3 regions of the Rhizobium sp. C104 genome follow, and region 2 is predicted to be linked to each of the others. Evidence: predicted binding sites of a transcription regulator. Region 2 holds the regulator's gene; each other region holds the start of a gene.
What was found. Region 2 encodes LexA, which represses DNA repair genes until DNA is damaged. Its sites were predicted from a motif close to TGTTCNNNNTGTGTTCNG; they were not measured.
Positions count from the first base shown of each region.

Region 1: the regulator LexA is predicted to act here: its motif matches at 2,008-2,025, upstream of MF410_RS17525 (YifB family Mg chelatase-like AAA ATPase).
Region 3: the regulator LexA is predicted to act here: its motif matches at 1,335-1,352, upstream of MF410_RS04125 (UvrD-helicase domain-containing protein).

Region 1 covers NZ_CP092348.1:3,303,541-3,307,723, forward strand. Annotated here, with positions in the region: gene MF410_RS17525 (YifB family Mg chelatase-like AAA ATPase) at 397-1,929, opposite strand; gene gshB (glutathione synthase) at 2,104-3,051, opposite strand; gene MF410_RS17535 (ABC transporter permease) at 3,137-4,159, opposite strand; gene MF410_RS17540 (sugar ABC transporter ATP-binding protein) at 4,143-4,183, opposite strand, start outside.
Region 2 covers NZ_CP092348.1:1,557,152-1,561,334, forward strand. Annotated here, with positions in the region: gene eno (phosphopyruvate hydratase) at 1-412, opposite strand, end outside; gene kdsA (3-deoxy-8-phosphooctulonate synthase) at 554-1,399, opposite strand; gene MF410_RS08825 (VOC family protein) at 1,399-2,292, opposite strand; gene lexA (transcriptional repressor LexA) at 2,489-3,208, shown strand; partial or broken gene MF410_RS08835 (ComEC/Rec2 family competence protein) at 3,189-4,183, opposite strand, start outside.
Region 3 covers NZ_CP092348.1:622,328-626,510, forward strand. Annotated here, with positions in the region: gene MF410_RS04125 (UvrD-helicase domain-containing protein) at 1-1,292, opposite strand, end outside; gene MF410_RS04130 (VOC family protein) at 1,520-1,996, shown strand; gene MF410_RS04135 (PrkA family serine protein kinase) at 2,405-4,183, shown strand, end outside.

The sequences.
Region 1 (4,183 bases), 1.7 Mb from region 2:
CAGCATGCACCGTCTACCTAGAAGCAACCCGCTCGTCGGGGTTGCTTCTGCTTCGCCCGCCGCCGTCGTCCCCTCTCGGGTCTCCTCGGGCGTCCGGGTAAGATCAGAGGGCACGAAGGCCCTCCACGGCATTCGCTTTCGCGAATGGCCTGAAAATAACGACTTCTTCCGCTCGTGATCTGAAACGAGATGTAAACTCGCCCTGCCGCAATTACAAGAACAATATTCGCTAACAGCGAACTTTTTTCCACCGTGGACGCGTTATTCTGTCAGGGGGCAGGACCTGAATGCCGCGAAAATGATTGGCAAGGGCGATCAGGCTGTGGGGTTGGCGCGAGCATATTACCCTCGGCGCCGGCCCAGCCGGCCTCAGACTTGTTAGAAAATCCACTCTTCTTACGCCGCCGCCGTCAGCCTCTCCCCCGCGATCCGGTAAGAAATCGCTTCGGCAAGATGCAGGCGGCCGACGGTCGGTTTGCCGTCGAGATCAGCCAGGGTGCGGGCGACCTTGAGGACGCGGTGGTAGCCGCGGGCGGAGAATTTCATTTTTTCGGCGGCGTCGCGCAAGAGCTGCAGGCCGGCGGCATCCGGTTCGGCGAGTTTCTCGATCATTGATGTGGAGCAGCGGGCATTGGTGCCGATGCCCTTGGCGCCGGCGGCCTCGAAGCGCTCTTGCTGCCGTTCGCGGGCGCGGGCGACGCGGCGGGCGACGTCGGCGCTGGCCTCGGCGGCCATCGGGCGGATGAGATCGGCGGCGGAGACGGCGGGTACGTCGATGCGGATATCGATGCGGTCCATCAGCGGGCCGGAGATGCGGGCTTGGTAATCGCTCATGCAGCGCGGGCCGCGGGCGCAGCTGTGGCCGGGCTCGCCGGCCATGCCGCAGCGGCAGGGGTTCATGGCGGCGATCAGCTGGAATTTCGCCGGATAGGAGACGCGGTGATTGGCGCGGGCAATAACGCATTCGCCGCCTTCGAGCGGCTGGCGCAGCGCATCGAGCGCCTGCGGCGTGAACTCCGGAAATTCGTCGAGGAAGAGTACGCCATGATGAGCAAGCGAGGCTTCGCCGGGACGGGCGCGCAGGCCACCGCCGACGAGGGCCGCCATGGTGGCGGAATGATGCGGGGTGCGGAAGGGACGGCGATCGGAAAGCTTGCCGCCGGTAAGCTGGCCGGCGATCGAATGGACCATCGAGACTTCAAGCAGCTCGGCCGCCGAAAGCGGCGGCAGGATCGACGGCAGCCGTGCGGCCAGCATCGACTTGCCGGAGCCGGGAGGGCCGACCATCAAGAGATTATGGCCGCCGGCGGCCGCCACTTCGAGGGCACGCTTGGCGCTTTCCTGGCCCTTTATCTCGGCAAGATCCGGCAGGTTGGCGGCATTGGCGCGGATCGACGCCTCCGGCCGCGACAGCACCTGGGTGCCGCGGAAATGATTGGCGAGGGCGATCAGGCTGCGCGGCGCGAGGATATTGACCTCGGCGCCGGCCCAGGCGGCCTCGGCGCCGCTTTCGGCCGGGCAGATCAGCCCCTTGCCGAGCGCATTGGCGCCGATGGCAGCCGGCAGCGCGCCTGATATCGCGGCGATGGTGCCGTCGAGGTTGAGTTCGCCGACGACGACATAATCCGACAGCGCATCGGCGGGAATGGCGCCGAGGGCGGCCATCAGGGCAAGCGCGATCGGCAGATCGAAATGCGAGCCCTCTTTCGGCAGATCGGCGGGCGCCAGATTGACGGTCACCCGCTTGCCCGGCAGCGACAGGCCGGAGGCATGAAGGGCGGCCTGCACCCGCTCGCGGCTTTCGGCCACGGCCTTGTCGGGCAGGCCGACGATCTGCATGCCGATCTTGCCGGGCGCGACCATGACCTGGACCTCGACCGGCACGCCTTCGATACCCTGAAATGCAACCGTACTGACGCGCGCGACCATCCGCCTACCCCCTGCCCAGCAAACTTTACTTACCGCCCTGCGGCCTTTAAGGCCAGCGGTTGCAATCTGGCATGGAAAAAGAATAAAACAAGAACAGTCGCGGAACATATTCGGACGAAGCAAGTGACCTTGGTTGTATCCGATCATGCCCGCGTCCGGCTGCGGCCGGCAGGCTCAGCCGCGTTTGCGCTCGATCGCATCCCAGAGCAGACTTGCGATATCGGCGCCGCCGAATTTTTTCACTTCGCGGATGCCTGTGGGAGAGGTGACGTTGATCTCGGTCATGTAATCGCCGATCACATCGATGCCGACGAGCAGGAAGCCGCGTTCCCGCAGCGCCGGACCGATGCGCTCGCAGATTTCCTGTTCGCGCGACGTCAGCTCGGTCGCCTCGGCGCGGCCACCGACATGCATGTTGGAGCGGCTGTCGTGCTCGGCCGGGACGCGGTTGATGGCGCCGGCAAATTCGCCGTCGACCAGGATGATGCGTTTGTCGCCCTTGCGCACGTCCGGCAGATACTGCTGAGCGATGAAGGGCTCGCGGAAAAGCTGGCCGAACATTTCGAGCAGCGAAGAGAGGTTGCGGTCGTCGCGCGTGGAATGGAAGACACCGGCGCCGCCATTGCCGTAGAGCGGCTTCAGGATGATATCGCCCATCTCGTCGCGGAAGCGGCGGATCTCGGCGGCATCCTTGGTGATCAGCGTCTTCGGCATCAGGTCGGCAAATTCGGTAACGAAGATTTTTTCCGGCGAATTGCGCACCCAGGCCGGATCGTTGACGACGAGCGTCTTCGGGTGGATGCGCTCGAGCAGATGCGTCGAGGTGATATAGGCCATGTCGAAGGGCGGGTCCTGGCGCAGAAGCACCACGTCCATGGTGGACAGATCGACGCGCTCGGGCGCGCCGAGCTCGAAGTGATCGCCCTTGACGTCGCGCAGCAGCATCGGCTCGACGCTGGCAAAGAGCTTGCCGTCGCGGAAGCTCAGGCGTTCAGGCGTGTAATGGAACAGCCGGTAGCCGCGCGCCTGGGCTTCCAGGCTCATGGCGAAGGTGGAGTCGCCCGCAATATTGATGCCGGCGACATGGTCCATCTGGACCGCTACATTGGTGATCTTGGCCATTTCCGTCCCTCGCTGAATGCCGGACAGATGTAGGTCGGCCCGGTATCAAACGCAACGGTCAATCAAGGCTTCCGGCGCCAGCCAATTACCGGGTTTCGAGGATGCGCATCAGCCGGCCGCGATAGCTGTCGAGAATGACGGCGAGCACGATGACGGCGCCGATGACGATCGGCTTGATGTTGTCGTCGGCGCCCAAGAGCTGCAATCCGGTCGACAGGACCTGCAGAATGCAGGCCCCGACCAACGTGCCGATGATCGAGCCCTTGCCGCCCGAGAGGCTGGTGCCGCCGATGATGACCGCGGCGATGGCATTCAGTTCGTAGCCGATGCCGGCGACCGGGCTGCCGACATTGAGGCGGAGCAAATAGACCATGGCAGCAATGCCGGCCGTCAGCCCCGAGATGGTGAAGACGGCGATCTTGTATCGTTTCGGCTGGTGACCCGACAGGCGGACGGCCTCTTCATTGGTGCCGATGGCGAAGACGAAGCGGCCGAAGACGGTGTAGCGCAGCACGAACCAGCCGATGAGGACGACGACGATCGCAATCAGGAAGATCGACGGGAAGATGCCCCAGAAGATCAGGTTGCCGAAATCGACGAAAGGCTGAGGCAGGCCGGTAATCGTCGAATTGTCGCTGACGACGCGGGCCAGGCCGCTCGCGACATTCAACATGCCGAGGGTGACGATGAAGGACGGAAGCTTCCACTTCTCGCAGATCCAGCCGTTGACGGCGCCGAGCGCAGCACCGGTGCCCATTGATGCCAGGCAGGCGAGAATGATCGCCTGCCATGGCGAAAACACCGGATTGATCATGATCGTCGCACCGATCACCGTGCAAAGGGCAAGCAGCGAGCCGACAGAGAGATCGATGCCGCCGACCAGGATGACGAAGGTCATGCCGGCTGCCAGCACGGTGTTGATGGCGATCTGCACGAAGATCTTCAGGAAATTCTCCGGCGTGGCGAAATAGGGCGCCGTCGCCGAGAAAAACGCCAGGATCAGGACGAGGGCAATGGCGACGCCCGCCTCCTTCATCGAGATCCTGATCAGCTTGTCCCAGAAGCGCGCCTCTTTTGCCTCGGTCTGTTTTTCAATGCTGGCGGACACGGCTGTACTCCTTGTAGGCGAGCG
Region 2 (4,183 bases):
CGGAAGCGCCGCCGACGTAGCGATAGAGCGGCAGGCCGGAGGCCTGGGCAGCAGCCTTAGCCACGGCCAGCGACACACCGAGGATAGCGTTGGCGCCGAGGCGCGACTTGTTCGGCGTGCCGTCGAGCTCGATCATGATGTTGTCGATCTGGATCTGGTTTTCGGCATCGATGCCGCCGATCGCGTCGAAGATCTCGGTATTGGCCGCATCGACCGCTTTCTGCACGCCCTTGCCGAGGTAGCGCTTGCCGCCGTCGCGCAGCTCGACCGCCTCATGGGCGCCGGTCGAAGCGCCCGAGGGAACGGCCGCGCGGCCCATGCTGCCGTCTTCGAGATAGACATCGACTTCGACGGTGGGGTTGCCACGGCTATCGAGAATCTCGCGGGCGATGATATCGGTGATTGCAGTCATGGGTTCTTCCTGCTCGGTGGGTGATCAATCGTTCGAAGCCTGTCATAATCGAAGGCGTGCAAATTACAATGGCACATTGCGGCACCCTCGACCTGCATGTCCGATCGTCGCTATAGCACGAACATGTCAGGCTTTTGACTGTCAGCCCTTGGCGACAGCGTCAAAGGCCAGCAGCTTTTCCAGAAGCCGCGGCATGTCCTTCAGATAGACCATGTTCGGGCCGTCGGACGGTGCGTTGTCGGGGTCCTGGTGGGTTTCGACGAAGACGCCGGCAATGCCGGTCGCCACCGCTGCGCGCGCCAGCGTTTCCACGAATTCCCGCTGACCGCCGGAGGAATCGCCCTGCCCGCCCGGCTGCGCCACGGAATGGGTCGCATCGAAGATAACGGGCGCGCCCATCGACGCCATGATAGGCAGCGAGCGCATGTCGGAAACCAGCGTGTTGTAGCCGAAGGAGGCGCCGCGTTCGCAGAGCAGCACGTTAGGATTGCCGCTGGCGTTGAGCTTCTTCAGGACGTTCTTCATGTCCCAGGGGGCGAGGAACTGGCCCTTCTTGACATTGACGGCACGGCCGGTCTCGGCGGCGGCGATCAGAAGGTCGGTCTGACGGCAGAGGAAGGCCGGGATCTGCAGGACATCGACCACCCTCGCCACTTCGGCGCATTGCTCGGCGGTATGAACGTCGGTGAGAACCGGAAAGCCGAATTCCTTCTTGAGATCGGCGAAGACCTGCATGCCTTTTTCAAGCCCGATGCCGCGCTCGGCCGACAGCGAGGTGCGGTTCGCCTTGTCGAAGGAGCTCTTGTAGACGAGGCCGATGCCGAGCTTGGCGCAGAGCTCCTTGAGCGTGCCGGCAACCATGAAAGCGTGGTCGCGGCTCTCCATCTGGCAGGGGCCGGCAATCAGCGACAGGCGGCCGGTATTGGAAAAGGTGACCTGGCCTGCGCCCTCGCCGATCCTGACTTCCGAATTCGTATCAGTGCTCATCATCTTTCCTCGAAGGCGAAAAGCGTGCCCTGCCCGGGCGCCGGCTTCACCAGAATGCGATTGTTCTTGCGCGTGTAGGTCACTCCGTTAGCAGCCAAATGCGCTTCTGTCACGGCAAGATCGGCGACGGTGAAGAGGATGGCCCGGCCGCGCAGGCCGCGGTCGGCGGATAAGACGGCAACCTCGAAATAGGCCTCCAGCCCCTCCGGCGTCATCAGGCTGATTTTCGCATTCGGCGCCGCGATATTGGCGCCAAAACCGGTTTTCTCGACCGCCGACTGCGCCATGGCAAGGCTGACGAAACCGGCGTAGGTCGCGGCATCAGGCGCGCACAGCGCGATCTCGGCGATGCCGGTCACGCCATTGGCATGTGTCTCCAGCGCGCCGCGGTCGGCGGGCAATGGATTGATGCGCTGGCAGGTAAAGAGAAAGAAGTCCGGCGCACGCAGATCCGCTGCAAAGGCCAGTTTGAAGCTGCCGACGCTTTCGGAACCGTCCGGCATCTTCATTGGCCGGCTGAACTCCAGCATCTCGCCGGCGCTCGATCCGCCGGCAGCGAAGTGCCGATGATCGTGGCCGGCATCCTCGGTGCCGAAAACCACCGCCGAAAGCCCCTCATCGCCGCAACGGAAGCGGAAGGCCCGGTTGCGGGCGGTGAAGACATTCCCTTGCCGCGCCGAGGCCTCGCTCTCCTCGACGCTGGCGATACCGAGCGGCTCCAGATAGGTCTTGTCGGCGAAGAAGACACAGGCATTCTCCGTTCCGAAGGGATGGCGGGCATCGGCGGCAACCGTGAAGCCGAGCTTGCCGAGCCGCTCGCGGGCCAGATCGATATTGACGACGGGCAGCACGACATGATCCAGCGGGTGCGGTTTGGCGGAACGCTCGTTCATCATATCCCTCCCTCAAACGATAAGAGATGTGCGACAGCACCACCCCCAATGCAAGACATGTGTGCCAATCCGGCGAATGAAAATAAAAATCTCAAAGAGTTGGCGGCAAGTTTTACGGAAATTTAGCTACTTGCAGAACACATATGGAACATATAGTGTCTGTTCTGGATTTGTTTCAATCAGGGGTCACACGCCGATGCTCACGCGCAAACAACAGGAGCTTCTCCTTTTCATTCATGAGCGCATGAAGGAATCCGGCGTTCCGCCATCTTTCGACGAGATGAAGGATGCCCTGGATCTGGCCTCCAAATCCGGCATTCATCGCCTGATTACAGCGCTCGAAGAACGCGGTTTCATTCGCCGCCTACCGAACCGCGCCAGGGCGCTCGAGGTCATCAAGCTTCCCGAAGCCTATAGTCCCAGCATCCAGCCCCGGCGCGGCTTTTCGCCGAGCGTCATCGAAGGCAGCCTCGGCAAGCCCCAGCCGGTCGCCGCCCCCGCGCCTGTAAAACCCGTCGCCGACAACGGCAACTCGGTCTCGGTGCCGGTCATGGGCCGAATCGCTGCCGGTGTTCCGATCTCGGCAATCCAGAACAATACCCACGACATCGTCGTTCCCGCCGACATGCTCGGCTCCGGTGAACATTATGCGCTCGAGGTGAAGGGCGATTCGATGATCGACGCCGGCATCTTCGACGGCGACACGGTGATCATCCGCAACGGCAGCACCGCAAGCCCCGGCGACATCGTCGTTGCCCTCGTCGATGACGAGGAAGCGACGCTGAAGCGCTTCCGCCGCAAGGGCGCCTCGATCGCGCTTGAGGCGGCCAACCCGGCTTACGAGACCCGGATCTTTGGGCCCGACCGCGTCAAGGTGCAGGGCAAGCTCGTCGGCCTCATTCGCCGCTATCACTGACACTGGACAGGCCGGATTCGGTAAAACTGTTGCTGCGCCAGTCATAGGCGCGCTGGCGCATCCATGGCCGCGACAGCGTTTCGAATGCGGTTGCGACCTCCAGGCCGGTATCTGCGAAGCGCAGCTCGAGGGAACCGGTCTTGCGCAGCGTCTCACCGGTGAAGAGCGTCGCGCCTGAGCGGCAGCTGTTGAAACGCAGGCGGACCGGCGTCACGACGATATCGGCTGCATCGCAGGCCGGGCCGAGATAAGCGGCATTGTCGATGATGCTTACCACACGGCCATTGCCAAGCCTTGATATGCACCAGGCCTTTTTGACGCAGGAGAAGCGGTTTGTTTCACCGCCCGCGGCGGCCCCCCGCATCGCTGTCCTTGCTTCATTCTGTTGCTCGCGGGAAAGCCTGACGCGTCGGTCTTCCCCTCCGGCGGGATAGCGGGGCCACCCAGCATCTTCGGCGGGTGATGCGTCGGCAGGACCAGCGCTCTTTGCCACTGGTCGAAGATGAAATCCGGCGGGTTTTCACGATTGGAAGCCATTGCCGCGGTCTCGACGAGCGCGACCAGACCGCCATCCTCCGAAATCACCAGATCCGGCGGCCGGGAAACCGGCAGAATCAACAGAATGAAGGTCGAAACGGCGAGGATTGCTGAGCCGGCATGGCGCAGCCGGGTGCGGAGCAGCGTCAGCAGCAGGAAGCCTGCCACGGCGATGGCGAAATACCAGGCGGGCAAGCGGCCGACGCCGATATCGCCGCCCCAGCCGGACACTGTCTTGGCGACCGCGATCACCAGATCAAGGCCGAAGCCGACCACCTTCCAGAGCGGAGCGTCCAGACCGAACGGCATGAGCAACATCGCCAGCAGCCCGGCCGGCATCACGATGAAGGAGATGATCGGCATCGTCGCGAGGTTTGCCGGCAGGCCGTAAGCGGTCAGGCGATGAAAATGTTCGATCGAAAACAGCGCCGTGGAAAA
Region 3 (4,183 bases), 930 kb from region 2:
TAGTTGAGGCCAAGGGTGACGAAGCGGTCTTCGAATTCGCGCATCTGGAAGGAGGCGCGCACGAGAATCGCCATGTCGTTGAGCAGATGCTTGCCGCGCTGAAGCTGCTCGATTTCCTCGCCGATGGCGCGGGCTTCCTCCTCCGAATCCCAGGAGGCGTGCACCTGCACCTTGACGTCGTCCGGATCGGAGCGGTCGGTGAACAGTGTCTTGCCGAGCCGCCCTTCATTATGGGCGATCAGATGGGCAGCGGCACCGAGGATATGTTCGGTCGAGCGGTAGTTGCGCTCGAGCTTGATGACTTTGGCGCCGGGGAAATCCTTCTCGAAGCGCAGGATGTTGTCGACCTCGGCGCCGCGCCAGCCATAGATCGACTGGTCGTCGTCGCCGACGCAGCAGACGTTCTGCGGCTCGCCCTTGGCGCGCTGGGCGAGGAGCCGGAGCCACATATATTGAGCGGTGTTGGTGTCCTGGTACTCGTCGACGAGGATATAGCGGAAGCGGCCGTGATATTCCTTCAGAAGATCGGGGTTCTTGCGGAAGATCGCGATAGGATGCATCAGCAGGTCGCCGAAGTCGCAGGCGTTCAGCGTCGTCAGGCGCGCCTGATAGGCGAAATAGAGATCGCGGCCGCGGCCGTTGGCGAAGGCGCGCGCGTCACCCTCAGGGATATCGGCGGGGCCGAGACCCTTGTTCTTCCAGGTGTCGATCATGCCGGCGAACTGCTTGGCCGGCCAGCGCTTGTCGTCGAGGCCTTCGGCCTGGATCAGCTGCTTGATCAGGCGGACGACGTCGTCGGTATCGAGAATGGTGAAATCGGAGCGCAGGCCGACGAGCTCGCCGTGGCGGCGCAGAAGTTTGACGCCGATAGAATGGAAGGTGCCGAGCCAGGGCATGCCTTCGACGGCGCCACCGACGAGCAACGCGATGCGCTCCTTCATCTCGCGGGCCGCCTTATTGGTGAAGGTGACGGCGAGGATCTGCGAGGGGAAGGCGCGGCCGGTATTGAGGATATGTGCGATGCGAGTTGTCAGCACGCGAGTCTTGCCGGTGCCGGCGCCCGCAAGCACGAGGACCGGGCCTTCCAGGGTTTCGACGGCTTCGGTCTGTTCGGGGTTCAGCCCGGAGAGATAATCCGGCCGGCTGCCGCCGTCGCGGGCGGCCATGGCGCGGGCGGCAATGCCACCGGTGGCGGGCGCCCTTCCGGCGGGCGCGGCAGGCGGCTGCGGCTTGCGCGCCATCTCGCTCGGCTCTTCGTCGAAGAAGGGAATATCGTCGAAACTATTGCTCATGGCGCGTAATGTAGTGATTCGGGAAGGAAAGACCAGAAAAGATGTTCTGCTTTCATTCCCAAGCCGCCGCTATCCCAAGGGGTTTACGCATGGCGGCAAGGCTGCTTGATAGGACAGAGGCAACCCGACGGAAAATTTCAGCCGCACTTGTCGGAAACCGCGTCGGCGGGGCGTCCTTGGATCATCGGACAATCGTCCGGGTCTACCGTCAACAAGGAGGCTGCATCATGGCGAAGGTCGTTTCAAATCTCTGGTTCGCGCAGGAAGCGCGCGAAGCCGTCGAATTCTATGTGTCCATAATCCCGGATTCCAGGGTTGGCCGCACGACCATTCTTCCGGCGGAAACGCCGAGCGGGCCTCCCGGCAGCGTCGAGCTGATCGAGTTCACGCTCGGCAATCAGGCCTTCCTGGCGATGAAGGCGGGTCCGCTCGATAGCTTCAACCATTCCTTCTCGATCGCGATCCTCTTGGAAAGCCAGGCCGAGATCGATCGGGTCTGGGAAGCATTCCTCGCCAATGGCGGCACGCCGGAGGCCTGCGGCTGGCTGAAAGATCGCTGGGGCCTATCCTGGCAGATCGTGCCGCGCATGCTTTCCGAGATGATCGACCACGGCGACCGCGAGCGGGCCAGGCGCGTGACCGAGGTGATGCTCGGCATGGTCAAGATCGATGTCGCCGGGCTGGAGAAGGCATTCAACGGCTGAATTGTGCTGGCGGCGAATGATTCGAACGCTTGGCTCACGGCCGGCATGCGGCCGTTTCCGCCATGTCGGGCGCCAACCGGCACATGCTGTCCAGCACCGAACTCTGTGCAGATTTGGCTGCCAATCGTCGATTTTTCCGGAACTCGAATCACGGGCGACATTGCACACCCTTTTCATCTTTCTGTCACGTCGCGAAATGTGCTGATACCGCACGGGTGCTTTTTTCAACTATAATGAGAAACAGTTTCGTAGAGTAAAAATAACCGGTGCATGCACGTTTTTGTGCGTTGCAAGAAACAGCCGGTGAGCGTCGAATATAGCTACGAAATTATTGATTCTTAGGAACGTCGTAGCCATCTCGATGGTTATACGACTTTGAGCCTGCGGCAGAACCTTACTGGAGGGCCCATGCTGAACGAATCCGTATTCGATGCGTTTACGCGCAGTTACGAAGCGCGCCGCGAAACCGATATGTCGGTGGCTGAGTATCTCGATCTCTGCAAAAAAGACCCGATCGCCTATGCCAATGCGACCGAGCGCCTGCTCGCCGCGATTGGCGAGCCGCAGATGGTCGACACTGCGAGAGATGCGCGGCTTGGCCGAATCTTCATGAACAGGACCATCCGGATCTACCCGGCCTTTGCCGGTTTCCACGGCATGGAAGAGACGATCGAACGCATCGTTTCCTTCTTCCGTCACGCGGCACAGGGGCTCGAGGAGCGCAAGCAGATCCTCTACCTCCTCGGCCCGGTCGGCGGCGGCAAGTCGTCCTTGGCGGAGCGGCTGAAGCTGCTGATGGAGGTTCATCCGATCTACGTGCTGAAGGCGGGCGACGAAATCAGCCCTGTTTTCGAAAGCCCGCTCAACCTCTTCGATCCGGAGACGATGGGGTCGCTGCTCCAAGAGCAATACGGCATCCCGCTGCGGCGCCTGAACGGGCTGATGAGCCCGTGGTGCCTGAAGCGGCTCGACGACTTCGGCGGCGACATTTCCCGCTTCCGCGTCGTCAGAATTCAGCCTTCGCGATTGCGCCAGATCGCCATCGCCAAGACCGAGCCCGGAGACGAGAACAATCAGGATATCTCGTCGCTGGTCGGCAAGGTCGACATCCGCAAGCTTGAGACCTACTCCCAGAACGATCCCGATGCCTACAGCTATTCGGGCGGGCTCAACCGCGCCAATCAGGGCGTGCTTGAATTCGTCGAAATGTTCAAGGCACCGATCAAGATGCTGCATCCGCTGCTGACGGCGACGCAGGAGGGCAATTACATCGGCTCCGAAAATATCGGCGCCATACCCTTCTCCGGCATCGTCCTCGCACATTCGAACGAAGCGGAGTGGCAGACCTTCAAGGCCAACAAGAACAATGAGGCCTTCATCGACCGCATCTGTGTGATCAAGGTGCCCTATTGCCTCCGGGTGATGGAAGAGCAAAAGATCTACGAGAAACTGATCGAAGGGTCGGAACTCGCGGATACGCCGTGCGCTCCGGCAACGCTCGAAATGCTGGCCCGTTTTTCGGTGCTTTCACGCCTGCGCAAGCATGAGAACTCGACATTCTTCTCGAAGATGCGCACTTATGACGGCGAGAGCCTGAAAGAAACCGATCCGCGCGCCCGCAGCGTTCAGGAATACCGGGATGCGGCCGGCATCGACGAGGGCATGGACGGCATATCGACACGCTTTGCCTTCAAGGTGCTCGCCTCCACCTTCAATCACGACACCACGGATATCGGCGCCGACCCTGTGCATCTGATGTATGTGCTGGAACAGGCGATCCGCCGCGAGCAGTTTTCCGACGATGTCGAGAAGCGCTATCTGGAATTCATCAAGGCCGATCTTGCGCCACGCTACGCAGAGTTCATTGGCAATGAGATTCAGAAGGCTTATCTTGAATCCTATGCGGACTACGGACAGAACCTGTTCGACCGCTATGTCGACTATGCCGATGCCTGGATCGAAGACGTGGACTTCAAGGATCCCGATACCGGTCAGCTTCTCGATCGCGAGCTCCTCAACCAGGAACTGACGAAAATCGAAAAGCCGGCGGGAATTGCCAATCCGAAGGATTTCCGCAACGAAATCGTCAAATTCTCGTTGAGGTCGCGGGCAGCCAACGGCGGAAAAAATCCGTCTTGGACGAGCTACGAGAAGATCCGGGAAGTGATCGAGAAGCGTATGTTCTCG